3 regions of the Janthinobacterium sp. HH102 genome follow, and region 3 is predicted to be linked to each of the others. Evidence: predicted binding sites of a transcription regulator. Region 3 holds the regulator's gene; each other region holds the start of a gene.
What was found. The regulator FNR, encoded in region 3, switches genes on or off when oxygen is low (the NO sensors DNR and NnrR bind a similar motif). The targets are predictions, from matches to a motif close to TTGATNNNNATCAA.

Region 1: the regulator FNR is predicted to act here: its motif matches at 3,050-3,063, upstream of JAB4_RS14695 (PAS domain-containing methyl-accepting chemotaxis protein).
Region 2: the regulator FNR is predicted to act here: its motif matches at 2,869-2,882, upstream of JAB4_RS16675 (PAS domain-containing methyl-accepting chemotaxis protein).

The regions. Positions count from the first base shown of each region.
Region 1 is NZ_CP062062.1:3,223,971-3,230,242, reverse strand. Features, by position in the region: gene JAB4_RS14700 (DUF445 domain-containing protein) at 1-1,196, shown strand, start outside; gene JAB4_RS14695 (PAS domain-containing methyl-accepting chemotaxis protein) at 1,237-2,895, opposite strand; gene JAB4_RS14690 (sensor domain-containing diguanylate cyclase) at 3,365-4,267, shown strand; gene JAB4_RS14685 (chemotaxis protein CheW) at 4,328-4,831, shown strand; gene JAB4_RS14680 (HD domain-containing phosphohydrolase) at 4,881-5,939, shown strand; gene JAB4_RS14675 (FIST N-terminal domain-containing protein) at 5,954-6,272, shown strand, end outside.
Region 2 is NZ_CP062062.1:3,671,761-3,678,032, forward strand. Features, by position in the region: gene JAB4_RS16665 (alpha/beta fold hydrolase) at 1-283, shown strand, start outside; gene JAB4_RS16670 (3-hydroxyacyl-CoA dehydrogenase NAD-binding domain-containing protein) at 430-2,517, opposite strand; gene JAB4_RS16675 (PAS domain-containing methyl-accepting chemotaxis protein) at 3,072-5,135, shown strand; gene JAB4_RS16680 (protein-glutamate O-methyltransferase CheR) at 5,139-5,963, shown strand; gene JAB4_RS16685 (chemotaxis protein CheD) at 5,960-6,272, shown strand, end outside.
Region 3 is NZ_CP062062.1:277,400-283,671, reverse strand. Features, by position in the region: gene JAB4_RS01220 (TOBE domain-containing protein) at 1-286, shown strand, start outside; gene JAB4_RS01215 (response regulator) at 365-3,439, opposite strand; gene fnr (fumarate/nitrate reduction transcriptional regulator Fnr) at 3,679-4,437, shown strand; gene JAB4_RS01205 (FixH family protein) at 4,564-5,088, opposite strand; gene ccoG (cytochrome c oxidase accessory protein CcoG) at 5,150-6,272, opposite strand, start outside.

The DNA of each region.
Region 1 (6,272 bases), 2.9 Mb from region 3:
CCGGCCTGCTGCTGCTGGCCGCGCTGGTCTTCGCCGTTGCCCGCTCGCAACGGGGCGGCCATCCCGCATGGGGCTATGTGGAGGCATTCGCCGAAGCATCGATGGTGGGCGCGATCGCCGACTGGTTCGCCGTCGTCGCCCTGTTCCGCCACCCGCTCGGCATTCCCCTGTGGCATACGGCCATCATCCCGAACAGCAAGGCGGATATCGGGCGCAGCCTGGGCGCCTTCGTGGAAAACCATTTCATTACCGAGCAAGGCATCGCCGAGCGCATCGTGCAAGCCGATCCCGCTGCCCGCCTGGGCGCCTGGCTCAGTGACGAGGTCCATGCGCGGCAGCTGGGCATGGCCAGCGCGGGCGTGGTGAAACAGCTGCTGGCGATGGCCGACCACGACAAGCTGGGGCAGCTGCTGCGCGAGCAGGCCAGCGCCTACCTCGGTCAATTGAATGTATCGGACGTGGCGGCCGACTGCATCGACGCACTGATCGCCGACGGCAAGCCGCAGCAGCTGCTGGACTTCCTGCTCGACCGGGGCGCCGCCTACCTGGACGACGAGGCGCACCACGCCGCCATCGGCGACTTTGTGCTGGGCGCCTTCCAGATCGAGAACACGCTGGTGAAAAAGGCCGTGAAGGCGTACGAGCCGCGCATGATCGCTTCGCTGCAAAAATTCGCGCTCGCCGTGCGCATCGACCCGGCTCACCCGCTGCGCCAGCGCATCGCCGGCTGGATCGCCGACAGCGCGCTGCACCTGAAGGCCGATCCGCAGTGGCAGGACACGGTGCGCCGCTACCAGCTGCAGCTGATCGCCAGCGATACGGTGCAAGCGATGCTGGGCGAGCTGTGGGACGCCATCCGCGCGCGCCTGCTGGCCGACCTGCACGCCGACGCGCCCGTGCTGGCGCAAGCCGTCGCCAGCCTGGCGCGCAACACGGGTCAGGTGCTGGGCAAGGACGAGCATGCCCGGGCATGGCTGAACGGCGCCATCGTCGCCGGCAGCGGCGCGCTGGTACGACGCTACCGGGGCGAGGTGGGCGCCTTCATCGCCGCCCGCCTGGACTTGTGGAGCAAGGAAGAAATGAGCGAGCGCATCGAACTGGCCATCGGGCGCGACCTGCAGTTCATCCGCATCAACGGCACCATCGTGGGCGGCCTGGCCGGCCTGCTGATCTACGCCGCCAGCCAGGCGGTGTAAGCGGGCTTTTCCAGCGCCAGCGCCAGCGCCTGGCGCGGCATCACGCCAGCTGCGGTTTCAGCAGGCTCGTCACTGATAACTGCTTGCGCGGCGCGGCAGCCCGGGCTGCCGGCCGGGCCGCCGCGCCGGCCGCCACACTGCGCACCAGCTGGAAGGAATCGACCAGCGTCGCCAGTTGCACGGCCTGCTGCTGCATGCCGGCCGCGGCGGCGGCGGCCTGCTCGACCAGGGCCGCATTTTGCTGCGTCACGTCGTCCATCTGCGTGATGGCCTGGTTGATTTGTTCGATACCCTCGCTCTGCTCCTGGCTGGCCGCCGTAATGTCCGCCATGTAGCCGGCCACCTGGCGCACCGACTGCTCGATATCGCCCATCGTCTTGCCGGCATCCTGCACCAGCCGGCTGCCCGCCCCCACCTTGTCCACCGAATCGCCGATCAGCACTTTGATTTCCTTGGCCGCCTGCGCCGAGCGGTGCGCCAGGCTGCGCACCTCGGACGCCACCACGGCAAAGCCGCGCCCCTGTTCCCCGGCCCGCGCCGCCTCGACGGCCGCATTCAGCGCCAGGATATTCGTCTGGAAGGCGATGCCGTCGATCACGCCGATGATGTCGACGATCTTGCGCGAGCTGTCCTGGATTGAACCCATGGTGGCAATCACCTGCGACATGGCTTGTTCGCCCTTGTGCGCGGTCTCGGAGGCGGTATTGACGAGGCGGTTCGCCTCGCGCGCATTGTCGGCATTCTGCCTGACCGTGCCGGTCAGTTCTTCCATGGACGACGCCGTCTCTTCCAGCGCGCTGGCCTGCGACTCCGTGCGCCGCGACAGGTTCGCATTGCCTGCGGCGATTTCCTCCGCGCCGCGGCCCACCACGCCCGTCGATTCCTTGATTTGCCCGACCAGCAGCTTGACGTTCGTCTGCAGGACGCGCAGCGCCTGCGCCACCGCCGTCAGTTCGTCGTTGCCGCTGGCGCTGATGTTGCCCGACAGGTCGCCCGCGCTCATGCGCTCGATATCGCCGCGCATGCGCTCCAGCGGCACCACGGCCGCGCGCTGCACGGTGTAGCCGCCGGCCGCGCACGACACCACGCCGCAGAGAGTGCTGAACAGCATCGGCATGCCGGCGTGTCCCGACGCCACATAGGAGATGGCCGGCGCGGCAACGAACAGCAGCGCCAGCGAGCCGAACACGAGAGACATCCGGGCGCGCAGCGTCAATTGCGCCAGCGGATTCAGGCGCCGCAGGAGCGAGCGGTGCACGGCCACGCCCTCGCGCACTTCCAGCGTCGTGCCGCCTTGCTTGATGGCCTGGTATGCCTGCTCGGCAGCGGCCACCTGTTCCCGGCTGGGCTTGACGCGGATCGAGGTGTAGCCCACCATCTGGCCATTTTCCAGCATCGGCGCGGCATTCGCTTCCACCCAGTAGTAATCGCCATTCTTGCAGCGGTTCTTGACCATGCCCGTCCACGCCTTGCCGCTCTTGATGGTGCGCCAGAAGTCGGCGAAGGCCTCGGCCGGCATATCCGGATGGCGCACGATGTTTTGCGGCGCGCCGATCAGCTCCTCGGCCGAAAAGCCGCTGATATCGATGAAATCCTGGTTGACATAGGTGATGTTGCCCTTCAGGTCAGTCTTCGATACCACCGTCTGACCGTCATGAAGCACATATTCCTTGTTCGTTACCGGCATATTTGTACGCATTTCTGTCTCCCCTGTCCTACACAAGCGAATGGCGGCGCCACCCGAAAAGAAGCGGGCTCGCGCCCTGGCCTGAACAACACTGCTCTTTCCTGCACAGATCCTGACAAGTGGCGAGAGGCGCCTTGCCAACAACTTGCCTCTATTTGCCATCTTTTTGATTTAGATCAAATTCATTTTGCCCCATGATTTAACCAATTACAACATTTAAATGAAAAATATAAACGAATTTATCACTTTTGAAATGATGACAAATGGATAGATTTTCGTCTCGGACAGAGGGAAAACACAACGTTGCGAGGTAATATTGCAAACAAGACGGCAGTTGTGCGGCAAACACAAATCATTAAAATCATGAAATTCATTGCATTCTATTTTATTTGAGGTATGATGATTGACATGGGGAAACGAAAACGATGCGACGACATCGTGCCTTTCGCCACTCGGGAAATCCGCACCAATGGAGATACGCATGAATAAAGTCCTGGCCTTGCGCTTGCTCGACGCCGCAGAAGACGCTGCCGTCATCATCGACACCGCTTCACGCATCCAGTATGCGAACGACGCCATGTATGCGCTGAGCGGCTATGCGCAGGGCAGCCTGGCGGGCCAGCAGATCGAGGCGCTGCTGCCGGATGCCGTGCGCGAGCAGCATGGCGCGCAGATCGGCGCCTATCTGGCCGGCGAAAAGAAGTCCAGGGTACTCGGGCACAAACGCCATTTCGCCATTCGCCACCACGACGGCTCCATGCTGCCCATCGTGCTCAAGGCCATGGACCTGGGCAAGCTCGGCGACGAAAACTACATGGGCGCCTTTTTCATCGACCAGCGCCGCGAGCGCGCGCTCGAACAGCAGAATGCGGCCCGTTGGCAGCAGTTGCAGCGCATCGCCCTGAGCGACCCGCTGACCCATCTGCCCAACCGCCGCGCCTTCGAGGTCGAAGCCGTGCGCGCGGCCGCGCGTGCCAGACGCGCCCACACCCCACTGGCCATCGGCATCGCCGACATCGACTTCTTCAAACTCGTCAACGATCAGCATGGCCATGCCGCCGGCGATGCCGTCCTGCAAACCATCGCCGCCGTGTTCCAGTTCCAGGCGCGGGCCTCGGACGTCGTCGCCCGCGTGGGAGGCGAGGAATTCGGTTTCCTGTTCCCGCATACGAACATGAGCATGGCCTGCCAGGTGGCCGAGCGCATACGCCGCGCCGTGGAAGAGACGCGTTTCGAGTTCGGCAAGCTGTCCATTCCGGTGACGATCAGCATCGGAATGGCGCCGCTGCCCGACAACGGCGACTGGAAGGCGGCCTTCATGCAAGCCGATGCCGCGCTGTACCAGGCCAAGAACAATGGCCGCAACCGCGTCGAGCAGGCTTGAATCCCGCCCGACACCCTTCGCAGTTTCATGCATCACGCAGCACCTGACAGGAGCAAGCACATGGAAACCATCACGACACATGCCGCAGCAGCGAGCCAGCTGGCGCAAGCGGATGCCCGGGAATTGCTGGTCTTCGGACTCGGCAAGGAAGAATATGCGATCGACATCGGCCTGGTGCAGGAAATCCGCGGCTACGGCGCCGTCACCCGCATCGCCAACGCACCCGCCTTCCTCAAGGGGTTCATCCACCTGCGCGGCAGCATCGTGCCGCTGGTCGACCTGCGCATCGCGCTGGGCCAGGCCGAACCCGCGTACGACGCCTCGACCGTGGTGATCATCCTGATCTTCGCGCATGGCGCCACCGGCATCGTGGTCGACCGCGTGGCCGACGTGGTGCCGCTGGCGCCGGCGCAGATCAAGCCGCCGCCGCAGCTGCACGGTTCAGCCATGGCCGGCCACGTGACGGCCATCGGCGCCCTCGACGAGCGCATGCTGATCGTGCTCGACATCGACAGCCTGCTGGCGGGCATGGGCATGCACGCCGGCGGAAAACTGGCGGCCTGAGCCAGCCACCAGCCACGCCACCACCCGAACCCGCCCCGCCGGAGACACCATGAGCATCCTGATCGTCGATGACAACGACACCAACCTGAGCCTGCTGGCGACCCTGGCGGGCAAGGCCAGCAGCATCGAACCCGTCTGCATGAACGATCCCGTCGATGCGCTGTACTGGTGCGAGTCGCATGTGCCGGACCTTGTCTTGCTCGACTACCGGATGCCCAGCCTGTCGGGCAACGAGTTCCTCAGCATTTTCCGCAAGATGCCGAGCATGGCCGACATCCCCATCATCATGGTGACCACCGAAAACGACCACGCAGTGCGCAAGCAGGCTTTTTCGCTGGGCGTGACGGAGTTTCTCACCAAGCCCGTCGACACCATCGAGTTCAGCCTGCGCGTGCGCAACCTGCTGGCCCTGCGCACGGCGCAAACCATGCTGGCCGACCGCGCCAAGCTGCTCGAACACGAAGTGGAACAGGCGATCGCCAACGTCACGGCCAGGGAGATGGAACTGGTCACGCGCCTGGCGCGGGCGGCCGAATTCCGCGACCCCGAAACGGGCGCCCACATCATGCGCATGGCGCGCTACTCGGCGCTGATCGCCAGGGAGCTGGGCCTCGACGCACAATGGCAGGACCTGCTGCTCAAGGCGGCGCCCATGCACGACGTGGGCAAGCTGGCCACGCCCGACCATATCCTGCTCAAGCCGGGGCGGCTGGACCCCGATGAGATGGCCATCATGCGCCAGCACGCGAAAATCGGCGGCCATATCCTTGCCGGCAGCGACTCGCCGCTGATCCGCCTGGCCGAGGAAATCGCCTGCGGCCACCACGAAAAATACGACGGCAGCGGCTATCCGGACGGCCTGGCGGAGGAGCAGATACCGCTGTCGGCGCGCATCGTCGCCGTGGCCGACGTCTTCGACGCGCTGAGTTCGGAGCGCCCGTACAAGCCGGCCTGGCCGTTGGCTCAGGCGCGCCAGTACCTGGAGCAAAACAGGGGCAGCCATTTCTGCCCGCGTTGCCTCGACGCCTTCCTGGGCGCCTGGGACGAGGTGCTGGCCATCCGCGACAGCCTGCCTGACCCCGTCCCGCAACACGCCCACCCACTGTAAGCGAGGAGCCCGCCATGCGCGTGCAACAACTGATCCTGAAAAACCATGCCGACTTCGATGCCGCCCTGGCGCCCCTGGCCGCGATGGCGCCCGACCTGGTGCTGGTGTTCGGCGCCTGCCCCTACTTTGCCACGCCCGGCCTGAACGCGGCGCTGCGCCGCCAGCTGCCCGGCGCCGTCATCGCCGGCTGCTCCACGGCTGGCGAGATCGCCGGCAAGCGCGTCTACGACGACAGCTGCGTCATCACGGCCATCCGCTTCGCCCGCACGACGGTGGCGATTGCCGACGCCATCATCTGCGACATGGCGGACTCGCACGAGGCGGGCGAGCGCC
Region 2 (6,272 bases), 2.9 Mb from region 3:
CAACAGTACGGAATCGGCCGAGTTCGATGCACAGACGCAATGCCTGCAACACGTCGACATGAACAGCCCGCTGCGCGTGCCCGCCATGCTGCTGGTGCGCGACAAGTTCGGCATCGAGGAAATGGGCTCGTTTGAAAACGTGGTGCGGGCGCAGGAAAAGGATTGGCAGCGCCTGTCCGGCGCGCCGGCCATCGAGCGCATCACGGGCGCCGGCTATTACATCCAGAAAGACAACCCCGTCATCGTCAACGAGGCGGTCAAGATGGTGGCGAAGAAGAAGTAAACATGCTTGCTGGCGTCCTTGGTGGTGTCGGATTACGCGGCCTGCGCCGCTAATCCGACCTACGCCTCTACGAGGGCTCAAGAGCCGGGTAGGTCGGATTAGCGTGGCAAAGCCGCGCGTAATCCGACAATACTGTTGGCATCGGCTTAGCTATTGAAACCCTTGCCTTCGCCTGCCAGCTTCACCAGCAGGGGCGCCGGCGTCCACGCTTCGCCGTGGCGGCCTTTGGCGTAGCCGGCGATCGTATCGAGCACGTTCGGCAAGCCCACCGTGTCCGCGTAGAACATCGGGCCGCCGCGGAACAGCGGGAAGCCGTAGCCCGTCAAATACACCATGTCGATATCCGAGGCGCGCAGGGCGATGCCCTCTTCCAGGATGCGCGCGCCTTCGTTGACCAGGGCATACACGAGCCGTTCGACGATTTCCTGGTCGCCGATCTTGCGCCGCGTCACGCCGATGTCGGCGGAATGCTGAACGATCATGGCGTTGACCTGTTCCGACGGATACGCCTTGCGGTCGCCCGCCTTGTAGTCGTACCAGCCGGCGCCCGTCTTCTGGCCGTAGCGCCCCAGTTCGCACAGCAGGTCGGCCGTCTTCGAATACGTGACGTCCGGCTTTTCCACGTAGCGGCGCTTGCGGATGGCCCAGCCGATGTCGTTGCCGGCCAGGTCGCCCATGCGGAACGGGCCCATGGCGAAGCCGAATTTCTCGACGGCTTTGTCAACCTGCTCAGGCAAGCAGCCTTCTTCCAGCAGGAAACCGGCCTGGCGGCTGTATTGCTCGATCATGCGGTTGCCGATAAAGCCGTCGCATACGCCCGAGACGACGCCCGTTTTTTTCAGCTTTTTCGACAGCGCCAGCGCCGTCGCCAGCACGTCCTTGCCCGTTTCCTTGCCGCGGACGATTTCCAGCAGCTTCATGACGTTCGCGGGGCTGAAGAAATGCGTGCCGATCACGTCTTGCGGGCGCTGGGTGAACGCGGCGATCTTGTCCAGGTCCAGGGTGGACGTGTTCGAGGCGAGGATGGCGCCCGGCTTCATGACGGCGTCGAGCTGCTTGAAGACGGTTTCCTTCACGCCCAGTTCTTCGAACACGGCTTCGATGACGATGTCGGCTTGCGCGATGTCGGCATACGCCAACGTGCCGCTGACCAGCGCGATGCGCTGCTCGGCCTTCTCTTGCGTCAACTTGCCCTTCTTGACCGTGTTTTCATAATTCTTGCGGATCGTGGCCAGGCCTTTGTCCAGCGCTTCCTGCTTCGTTTCCAGCAGCATCACGGGAATGCCCGCGTTGGCGAAGTTCATGGCGATGCCGCCGCCCATGGTGCCGGCGCCCACGATGGCCGCGCTGGCGATCGTGCGCACGGGCGTGTCGGCCGGCACGTCGGGCACCTTGCTGGCGACCCGTTCGGCAAAGAAGGCGTGGCGCAGGGCTTTCGATTCCGGCGACTGCACCAGTTGCATGAACAGTTCGCGTTCGTACTTCAAGCCATCGTCGAATTTCATCGTCACGGCGGCCGCCACGGCGTCCACGCATTTGAGCGGTGCGGGGAACGGGCCGGACATGGCTTTGACGGTATTGCGCGAAAACTGCAGGAACGCTTCATGGTTCGGGTAATCGACCTTGCGCTCGCGCACTTTCGGCAGCGGGCGCACGTCGGCTATCTTCGTGGCGAAGGCCACGGCGGCGGCCAGCAAGTCGGCGCCGGGGGCGATGACTTCGTCGAACAGGGCCGTGCCGGCCAGTTTTTCGGACGCCACGGGCGTGCCCGAGACGATCATATTGAGGGCCATTTCCAGGCCCAGCACACGCGGCAGGCGCTGCGTGCCGCCCGCGCCCGGCAAGATGCCGAGTTTGACTTCCGGCAAGGCCATCTGCGCGCCAGGCGCGGCCACGCGGTAGTTGCAACCGAGCGCCAGCTCCAGGCCGCCACCCATGCAGACGCTGTGGATGGCCGCCACGACAGGCTTGGTCGACTGTTCGACGACGTTGATCAGGGTGTGCAGGGTCGGTTCCGTGAGCGCCTTGGGCGAATTGAATTCCTTGATATCGGCGCCGCCCGAAAAGGCCTTGCCGGCGCCCGTGATGACGATGGCTTTGACGGTCTCGTCCGCCAGCGCCTGGCGGATGCCGGTCACGGCGGCCGTGCGCGTCGCCAGGCCCAGACCATTGACGGGCGGATTGGCCAGGGTAATGACGGCAACGGCGCCGTTCACTTGATATTCAGCACTCATGTCTCTTCCTTATTGGTTTTGCTCAACGTATGAGGTGGTTGCAAGGGATGAAGCTTTACTATACCGTATAAAAGAACGCTCGTATTATTTTTGTCGTGTGCGCGCGGCCGCCAGCATGCTACGCCATGGTACAACATCGTTTGCGGATCGATTCTGCTGCCGACAGCAAACTCCGGCAGAAGCTATCAATTGGATATTCATTCAAATAACAAAACCGCAATAATAATAACGTCGTTTTATTATGCGAAGGAATGCGTTTGTGATATGCCGGCATGGGGTAATTACGACAATTCTTACATTATTTATTCCCTCCCCTTGTTTTTCGCCAGACGCTGGGGAATAATAAAATTATTGATTAAAATCAATACTCTACAATTTATCTCCTATAGGCCAAGCGCAGAAAAAACGTGGGCGGCAGTTCATTGCGCACATTCTCACCGATTATCACCAAATCACGGCCGATGCAATGACATTTTTGCCTTATACGGATAGCAGAAAAATAATAACAGCAGCCTTATCGCCCCCATTCCTCTTCTCATATCGAAGGACATACTATGGACGCAGCCAGCCATGTCAGCCCCACGCAGGATCTGGACTTAGAAGCGATAAATACTGCATTGAACCGTGTCCAGGCCGTCATCGAATTCGAACTCGACGGCACCATCCTGCATGCGAATGACAATTTCCTGCGTGTCGTCGGATACAGCCTGGCCGAGGTGCAAGGCAAGCACCATGCCATCTTCTGCGATCCCGAGTATGTAAAAACGGCCGAATACGCCAACTTCTGGGCCAAGCTGGCACGCGGCGAATTCGACCAGGGCGAATACAAGCGCCGCGCCAGGGATGGCCGAGAAGTGTGGATCAACGCGTCGTACAACCCCATCCTCGACGCGGACGGCAAACCGTATAAAGTCATCAAGTTCGCCACCGACATCACGGCCAGCAAGCACCGCAACGCCGATTATGAAGGCAAGATCGACGCCATCAGCAAGGCCCAGGCCGTGATCGAGTTCCGGCTCGACGGCACCATCATCCGCGCCAACGACAATTTCCTCAAGTCCGTCGGCTACACGCTCGACGAGATCGAAGGCAAGCACCACCGCATGTTTTGCGAGCCCGAGTACGCCAAGAGCGCGGAGTACGCGCAGTTCTGGCAAAAACTGGGCAAGGGCGAGTTCGACGCAGGCGAATACAAGCGCCTCACCAAGGACGGACGCGAAATCTGGCTCAATGCCTCGTACAACCCCATCTTTGACGCGGAGGGCCGCCCCTTCAAGGTGGTCAAGTTCGCCAGCGATGTGACGGCCCTGAAAAAGCGCAATGCCGAATACGAAGGCAAGGTCAGCGCCATCGGCAAGGCACAGGCCGTGATCGAATTCGACATGCAGGGCAAGGTGCTCGATGCCAACGGCAATTTCCTCGCCGTCATGGACTATGACTTGAGCGATATCCAGGGCGAACACCACCGCATGTTCTGCGAGCCCGAGTATGCGGGCAGCGCCGAGTACAAGAAGTTCTGGCAAAAGCTCAACCGGGGCGAATTCGACGCGGGCCGCTACAAGCGCCTGGGCAACCATGGCAAGGTGGTGTGGATACAAGCGACCTACAACCCCATCCTGGACCTGAACGGCAAGCCGTATAAAGTGGTCAAGTTCGCCATCGACATCACGGACCAGGTGAACCTGGAAAACAGCATCCAGGCCAAGGCCGCCAACGACAGCCGCAAGGTCAATGCCCTGCTCGACTCGGTGGCGCGCGCGGCGCAAGGCGACCTGACCTGCCATATCGTGCCCGAAGGCGGCGAACCGATCGATTTGCTGGCCGGCGGCATCAGCAAGATGATCGTCGACTTGCGCGGCGTCATCGGCAACGTGGTATCGGCGGCCAACGGCTTTGCCGAGGCTTCGCACACCATCGCCGAACGGGCCACGGGCGTAGCCGTGGGCACGCAGGCGCTGGGGGCCACGGTGGAAGAAATGAACGCCTCCATCGACGGCTTGACGTTTTCCATCAATTCCATCGCGGAAAACACCTCGAACGCCGATTCGCTGGCGAAAGCCACGCAGCAGGAAGCGGAATCGGGCGCGCGCGCCGTCGCCAAATCGATCGAGGCGATGGACCTGATCAACCGCTCGTCGGAAGACATCGGCGAAATCGTCAAGGTCATCAGCGAAATCGCCAACCAGACCAACATGCTGGCCTTCAATGCGGCCATCGAGGCGGCGCGCGCGGGCGAGCACGGCCTGGGCTTTTCCGTCGTCGCCGACGAAGTGCGCAAGCTGGCCGAGCGTTCCTCGCAGGCGACCAAGGAAATTTCCAAGCTGATCAACGAATCCGTCAAGCGGGTGTCCACCGGCAGCGAGATTTCGCGCCAGGCCAGCGATGCCTTCGACAAGATCGTCTCGGGCGTGGCCAAGACCACGCTGGCCATCTCCGATATCTCGAAGGCGGCCAACGAGCAGCTGCTGACGGCGCGCGAAGTGTCGACGGCGATCCAGTACATCGCCGAGGAAACGGAAAAGTCGGCCGCCAACTGCGACAGCATCGCCCGCTCGACGGATGGCTTGAACGAGCGCGCGGGCAGCCTGAACCAGACTGTCTCCGGCTTCGTGGTGTAGGCCATGAGCCACGCGGCCACCTTGACGCCCGAGGTGCTGACGACGCTGATCGCGCTGGTGCGCCAGCATACGGGCATCGCCATGGCCGCGCGCAAGAGCGTCTTGCTGGAACGGCGTTTGCAGCCGCGGCTGCATGCGCTGTCCCTGCACAGCTACCAGGCTTACCTGGACCGGGTGGCCAGCGACCGCGACGAGGTGGTCCATTTCATCGACCTGGTGACCACCAACGACACCCTGTTCTTCCGCACGCCGCAGGTCTGGGACTACTTCCGCGACCGCTACCTGCCCGCCTGGGCGCGCGCCCATCCCGACGGCTGCCTCGCCATCTGGTCCGCGGCCGCCGCCAGTGGCGAGGAGCTGTATTCGATCGCCATGCTGTGCGAGCAATTCAAGCTGCAAGTGCCCGCCTTCCGCTACCAGATCCTGGCCAGCGACATTTCGCTGCAGATCCTCGCGGCGGCGAAGGCCGGCCAGTACAGCGGGCGCTCCGTCGAGCGCATCCGGCTGTCGCACCAGGACTTGCTGCGCAAATATTTCTCGCCCGCGCCATATGGCGTCAAGGTCAACGACGAGCTGCGGCAACACGTCAGCTTTGCCCAGCATAACTTGCTCGAAGCGCTGCGCCCGGCGCGCCAATTCGATCTGGTGTTCCTGCGCAATGTACTGATTTATTTCGACGCGGCGCACCAGGAAACCGTGCTGCGCCAGGCCCGCCTGAGTCTCAAGGATGAGGGCCGGCTGATCCTGGGCGAGTCGGAAACGATCGCCCGCCTCGGTACCGGCTATCAGTTCGAGTTTCCCATGATTTACAAGGCGGGTAGCGCATGAGCATCATCATCGAACATGGCCTGGCGCCGCACCATGTTGGCATGGGGCAACTTAGCGTCGGTACGCATGGCGAGCAGCTGCAAGCCTTGCTCGGCTCCTGCATCGGCATCGGCTTCATCTGGAAGAACGGCCCCTGCTGCGGCCTGGCCCACTGCTTGCTGCCGGAAGCGCCCGGTGCCGGGCATGCCCTTGGCGCCCGCTATGTGAGCCAGGCCGTGCCCTCGCTGCTGCGCCTGATGGGCGTGCGCCAGGCCGATTATGCCGATATCGACGTGGTGCTGGCAGGCGGCGCCAGCATGTTCGGCCCCG
Region 3 (6,272 bases):
CCTGGTGCCGGGCGCGGAAGCGTTTGCGCTGATCAAGGCATCGTCGATCATCCTCGTGGCCGACAGCGCAGGCGCGCGCTTTTCCGCACGCAACCAGCTGGCCGGGCTGGTGACGCGCGTGCAGACGGGCGCCGTCAACACGGAAGTGGTGCTGGACTTGCCACGCGGCGGCACGATCGCCGCCATCATCACCAACCAGAGCAGCACCGAGCTGGGCATCGAGATCGGCAGCAGTGTGACGGCGATTTTCAAGGCGTCCAGCGTGATCCTGGGCGTGCCGGCGTAAATGGGGTAGGTCGGATTAGCGCGCAAGCGCGTAATCCGACAAGGTTCCGGGGCCTGACCCCAGTTTTACGTTGCAGGCTTAATCCTTCAGCCTGGACAACCAATCGGCCGCCGCCGCCAGCGCCTGCTCCAGTTCCTGCGCCGTCTGCGCCAGCAGCGCCGGCACCTCGTCGAGGCGGCCCGCATCGATGGCTTCCTCGGTGGCGAACGCGGTGCGGATCAGGCGTTTCGTGCCCAGGGTGCCGACGGAGCCGCGCACGCTGTGCAGGATGCGCGCCACGTCGCTGTGGCGGCCCGCCTGCAAGGCTGTTTCGGCATCGCGCACGGGCGTCATGCCCTTGTTCAGCGCGTCTTCCACCATGCGCCGCAGCACGCCGCGCCCCTTCGCGTCGCGCCCCATCACGCGCATCAGCGGCGCCATGGAAAACACTTCCTCATCGGCGACGGGCGCCGGCCCCGCCGTCTGCACTGGCGGGCGCTTGGGCAGGTGGCGCAGGATCACTTCCATCATCTCTTCCACCACCACGGGCTTGGCGATGAAATCGCTGATGCCGGCCGTCATGCAGCGCTCGCGCTCGGACGCCAGCACGCCGGCCGTCATGGCGATCACGGGCAGGCTCAAGCGCAGTTCCGTGCGGATGATGTGGGTGGCGCTGAAGCCGTCCATGACGGGCATCTGCATGTCCATCAGCACGATGTCGTAGCGCAACGCTTCCGTGCGCAGCCGTTCCACCGCTTGCAACCCGTCGCCCACCACGTCCAGGGTGGCGCCCATGTGTTCGAGGATGCCGCGCGCCACGGCCTGGTTCAAATGGTTGTCTTCCACCAGCAGGAAATGCACGCCGGCCAGTTCCGTGCCCAGCGGCTGTTGCAGCATGCGCTGCTCGCCGCCGTCGTGCTTGGTAATCAGCGCCTGGTGCAGGGCGTCGAACAGGCTCGAGCCCGTGATCGGCTTCATCAGCACGACGTCGGCCTCGGCCGCGCTGGAGATTTCCTCGAGGTGGTTGCGGGCGAAGGCGTTGACCATGACCACGATGGGCTGGCGCTGGCCGCTGGCTGCCTGGCGGATGGCCTTGGCCGTGGCCAGGCCGTCCATCACGGGCATGTGCCAGTCGGCCAGCACCACGTCGTACGGCTGCTGCTGCGCCAGGCGCTCGCGGTACAGTTCGATAGCGGCAAAGCCGGAGTCCACTTCGTCGGCCAGCCAGCCCCACGCCTCGATCAGCTTGACGATCAGTTCGCGCGTGGTGCGGTTGTCGTCGGCCACCAGCAGGCGCAGCTGGCCCAGGGTGGGCGTGCGCCGCGTTTCGGCCGGCTGCGCCAGCATCTCGAACGGCACGCTGAACCAGAAGCGGCTGCCTTTGCCTTCGCTGCTGGCAACGGCGATGTCGCCGCCCATCATGTGGATCAGCTGTTTGCTGATGGCCAGGCCCAGGCCCGTGCCGCCGAAGCGCCGCGTGATGCTCTGGTCGCCTTGCGAAAACGCGGCAAACAGCTGCTGTTGCTGCAACTCCGTCATGCCGATGCCCGTGTCGCGCACTTCGAAGCGCAGCCAGGCGCGGCCCTTGTCTTTCTCGGCCAGGCTGACGGCCACCACCACTTCGCCGCTCTCGGTAAACTTGATGGCGTTGCCGGCCAGGTTGACGAGAATCTGCTGCAGGCGCTGGGCGTCGCCCATGAGGCGGCGCGGCACGTCGGGCTCGACGGCAATCGCCAGTTCCAGCTCCTTTTCGCCCGCATTCATCGTCATCGTCGTGGCCAGCGTGTTCATGACCTCGTCGAGGTCGAATTCGACGGGCGACAATTCCATGCGGCGTGCCTCGATCTTCGAATAATCGAGCACGTCGTTGAGGATGCCCAGCAGCGACTGGCCGGCCACGCGCACCATGGTCAGATACTTGCGCTGTTCCGTATCGAGCTTGGTATTGCCCAGCAAATACACCATGCCCAGCACGGCATTGAGGGGCGTGCGGATTTCATGGCTCATGTTGGCCACGAAATCGCTCTTCGCGCGGTTGGCCGCCTCGGCCCGGTCGCGTTCCTGTTCCAGCTCCGCCGCGCGCGATTCGAGCTCCTGCTGCAAGCGGTCGCGCTCGCTCATCAGGCCGTTGAACGCTTCCGTCAGCTCGCCGATCTCGTCGCGCTGCTGCACGGGCACGGGAGTGAAACGGCTGCCGCTGGTGCGCAGCGCCTGCAGGGTGTCGCGCAGGCGCACCAGCGGCGAGAGCAGGCGCACGGTGACCCAGCCCAGCACGGCTGCGGCCAGCAGCGAGGCGAGGATGCTCCACAGCACCAGCCGGTACAGCACGCCGTCGAACGGTTCGAAGGCGTCGTCGAGGGGCAGCGAGGCGGCCAGCAGCCAATTTACGGATTTCAGGCGCTTGAAGCTGTTGACGGCCGTGATGCCGCGGCTGTTGGTGCTGACCATGGTGCCTTCGCCATCGTCCTTCAGCAGCCGGGTGGTCGTCAGGTTGGCGTTCGGCAGGCGCGGCTGCAGCAAACGGCTGGTGTCGGGATGCAGCACATAGCGCGGCACGGCGCCGCGCGTGAGGACGAAGTAATAGCCGCTCTTGCCGATCTTTTCCGAGCGCAACCTCCCCAGCAGGTTATCCTTGTACAGGCGCAGCACGCCGATCACCACGCCGGCCACCTGGCCATCGGCGCCCAGCACGGGCGCGACCATCTGCACGATGGGCATGCCGCTCGATTTGCCCAGCATCGGCTCGGTGATCATGGGCTGGCGCGTGCGCAGCACGGTCTGGAAATACTCGCGCTCGGCGACGTTGATGCCGGCGCGCCCCGCCACTTCCGGCATGTCGGCCACGACGGCGCCGTGCGCGTCGAGCACCAGCACGTCGTCGAACAGCACCAGCATCGAGCGGCGCGAATAGTATTCGCGCAATTGGGCGGGCTGGGTGATCAGTTCTGGCGGCTGCTGCCGGGCCGTCAGGGTGACGATCTGCAGCAGCATGCCCAGCTTGTCGTCGAGCTCGGCGGCGGTGCGGCTGATCAGGGACGACTGCTGGCTCAACAGTACCTTGGTGAAATCGTCGCGCATGTGCTGCACCTGGATCATGGTGACCAGCGCGATCATGGCGATCGAGGTCAGGCTGGTGGCCAGCGCGACTTTTGCTTTGATGCCGAGAGGCTTCATGATTTCCTTTTCAGTACCGGGCGGCACAGGCGGCAGATAATGCTGTCAGGAATTTTCCTATCAATACCCCAGCTTGGCAAGCGCCGCCACGCAAATTGCCCTCTCCGCATGGGCTTTTGACGATGTTGCCATATAATTAAAGTCGGAACGTCGTTTATTCAGCGAAATTGCGGTGAAATTGGCACACGGCAACCCTGTATGCAGTAAACTTGTTGTTGCATTTTCTAAAAGGTACCGACATGACTGAAGCGCTACTCACTCCAACCTCGCCCACAGTGACCGTGGAAGCGTTGCGTGCGCGATGCTCGACCTGCAGCATGCATCAATTGTGTCTGCCGATGGGCCTCGACGTGGGCGACATGGACAGACTGGACCAGATCATTGGCCGCCGCCGCAAGATCGTGCGCGGCGCTTCGCTGTTCCGCATCGGCGACTCGTTCCAGAACCTGTATGCGATCCGTCTGGGCCACTTCAAGACCTACCAGATCAATCCGGGCGGCGAAGAGCAGGTGACGGGTTTCCAGATGGCGGGCGAACTGCTGGGCATGGACGCCATCAGCGCCGACCGCCACCACTGTAATGCGGTGGCGCTGGAAGACAGCGAAGTGTGTGAAATCCCGTTTTCCAGCCTGGAACAATTGCTGGGCAATATGCCGACCCTGCTGCGCCATTTCCACCGCATGATGAGCCAGGAAATCACGCGCGAGCAAAGTGTCATGCTGTTGCTGGGCAACATGCAGGCGACGCAGCGTTTTGCCGCCTTTATCGTCAACCTGGCGTCGCGCTATGAAGCGCGCGGCTATTCGGCCAGCAAATTTCAGTTGCGCATGTCGCGCGAGGAAATCGGCAACTACCTGGGCCTGACCATCGAAAGCGTCAGCCGTTTATTGTCGAAATTCAAGAAGGAAGGCTGGCTGCGCGTCTCCAACCGCGAGATCGAGATCTTGCAGCCGGCCAAGCTGAAAGCCATTACAGCCGGCACCGACGTCTGCAAGTAACAGCACCGTCAAAACCTACTGCGCGTCGTGCTTTGCGGCCTGCGATGCTCGCTGTGCTATAGCACAGCTGTGCTTCTCAGCCACAAATCACTGCCGCTCGCTACGGTTTTTTCCCGGCGCTGTACGTTATAACTCTTCATCCGCATGCAGCGCGATGCTGCGTTGCACGGGCCAGGTCCAGATGCCGGACAGGCGCCACTCGCGTTTGTCGTTTTCCACCAGCACTTGCCAGCGGCTGCGCTCGAGCATCGGCAGCGCCACGGAAAAATTGCCGGCCGCATCGGGCTGCACCAGCAGCTTGATATCCTTTTCCGGCAGGGTCGCATGCGCCAGGTGCAGCTGCAAAGGCCCCTGGTACGCCTTGCCGAAGCTGTGCACGGAGCCGCTGAGGCGCGCTGCAGCGACGTCATACGACAGGGTCGTATCCATGGCCAGGTCGCTGGCGATCGTGTCGCGCTTCAAATCCTGGTTGATCGCCTTGCCCTGCTTGTAATAGTCGCCCACCACCAGCGCGTCGGGCTGCGTAAACGCGATATAGCCCATGAAGCTGCCGACGACCACGGACAGGCCGGGACCGATCATCAGCAGCCATGGCCAGCGGTGTTTGTACCACGGGGCAACGGGAGGTTGCAGTTTCAGACTGTCGGACATGGTATTTCTCCTGTGTTTCTGGTATACGGCCAGCCCCCATGCGGGGACCGGCCTTCCTGCATTAGCGCGGCACGATGAATACCGCGCTTTCGCGCACATGCAGCGACGGGTCGTCCAGCGAGTGCAATTCGATCGCAATCTTGTTCGAGCCCTTCTCGCCGACGCCGTGCGGCACGCGCAGGCGGATCGGCCAGCCCAGCGTTTCCGTCGGCTGCAAGGTCACTTCGTCGCGCGTCAGCAAGGTCAGGCCCGGCAAGCCGGAAGCGCTGATTTTGAAATGCTGGCTTTGCTCCGAGGTGTTCATGATCTGCAGACGATAGACGTTTTCGATCATGCCGTCTTCCACCTCGCGTCCCATCGAACCGCGGTCGCGGATCACGTCCATTTTCAGGGGCGTGCGCAGGGCCAGCGACGTACACACGGCGATGATAATCAGGGCCAGGATGGACGTGTAGATCAGCACGCGCGGGCGCATGGCGCGCTGGCGGATCTGCTTCGAATTGAAGTTGTTTTCCATCGCATGGTCGGTGCTGTAGCGTATCAGGCCACGCGGCCGCTCGACCTTGTCCATCACCGTATTGCAGGCATCGACGCAGGCGGCGCAGCCGATGCATTCATATTGCAGGCCGTTGCGGATATCGATACCGGTCGGACACACCTGCACGCACAGGGTGCAATCGATGCAGTCGCCCAGCTTGTCGTTGTTGCCGGCCTTCTTGCTCATGGCGCCGCGTGGTTCGCCGCGCTTGGCATCGTAGGTGATGATCAGCGTGTCCTGGTCGAACATGGCGCTCTGGAAGCGCGCGTAGGGGCACATGTATTTGCACACCTGCTCGCGCAGCCAGCCCGCGTTGCCGTAGGTTGCCAGGCTGTAGAACAAGACCCAGAACCATTCCCAGGGACCGAAATTGAGGGTGGTCACTTCGCGCGCCAGTTCCTTGATCGGCGTGAAGTAGCCGACAAAGGTAAAGCCCGTCCACAGGGCGATGGCGCCCCATACCAGGTGCTTGGCCGTCTTCTTGAACGCCTTGCGCACGGAGGGGCCCTGCTTGTCGAGGGCCATGCGCGCGCTGCGCGTGCCCTCGATGCGGCGTTCGACCCACAGGAAGATTTCCGTGTATACCGTTTGCGGGCAAGAAAACCCGCACCACACCCGCCCGGCAATGGCCGTGACGAGGAATAAC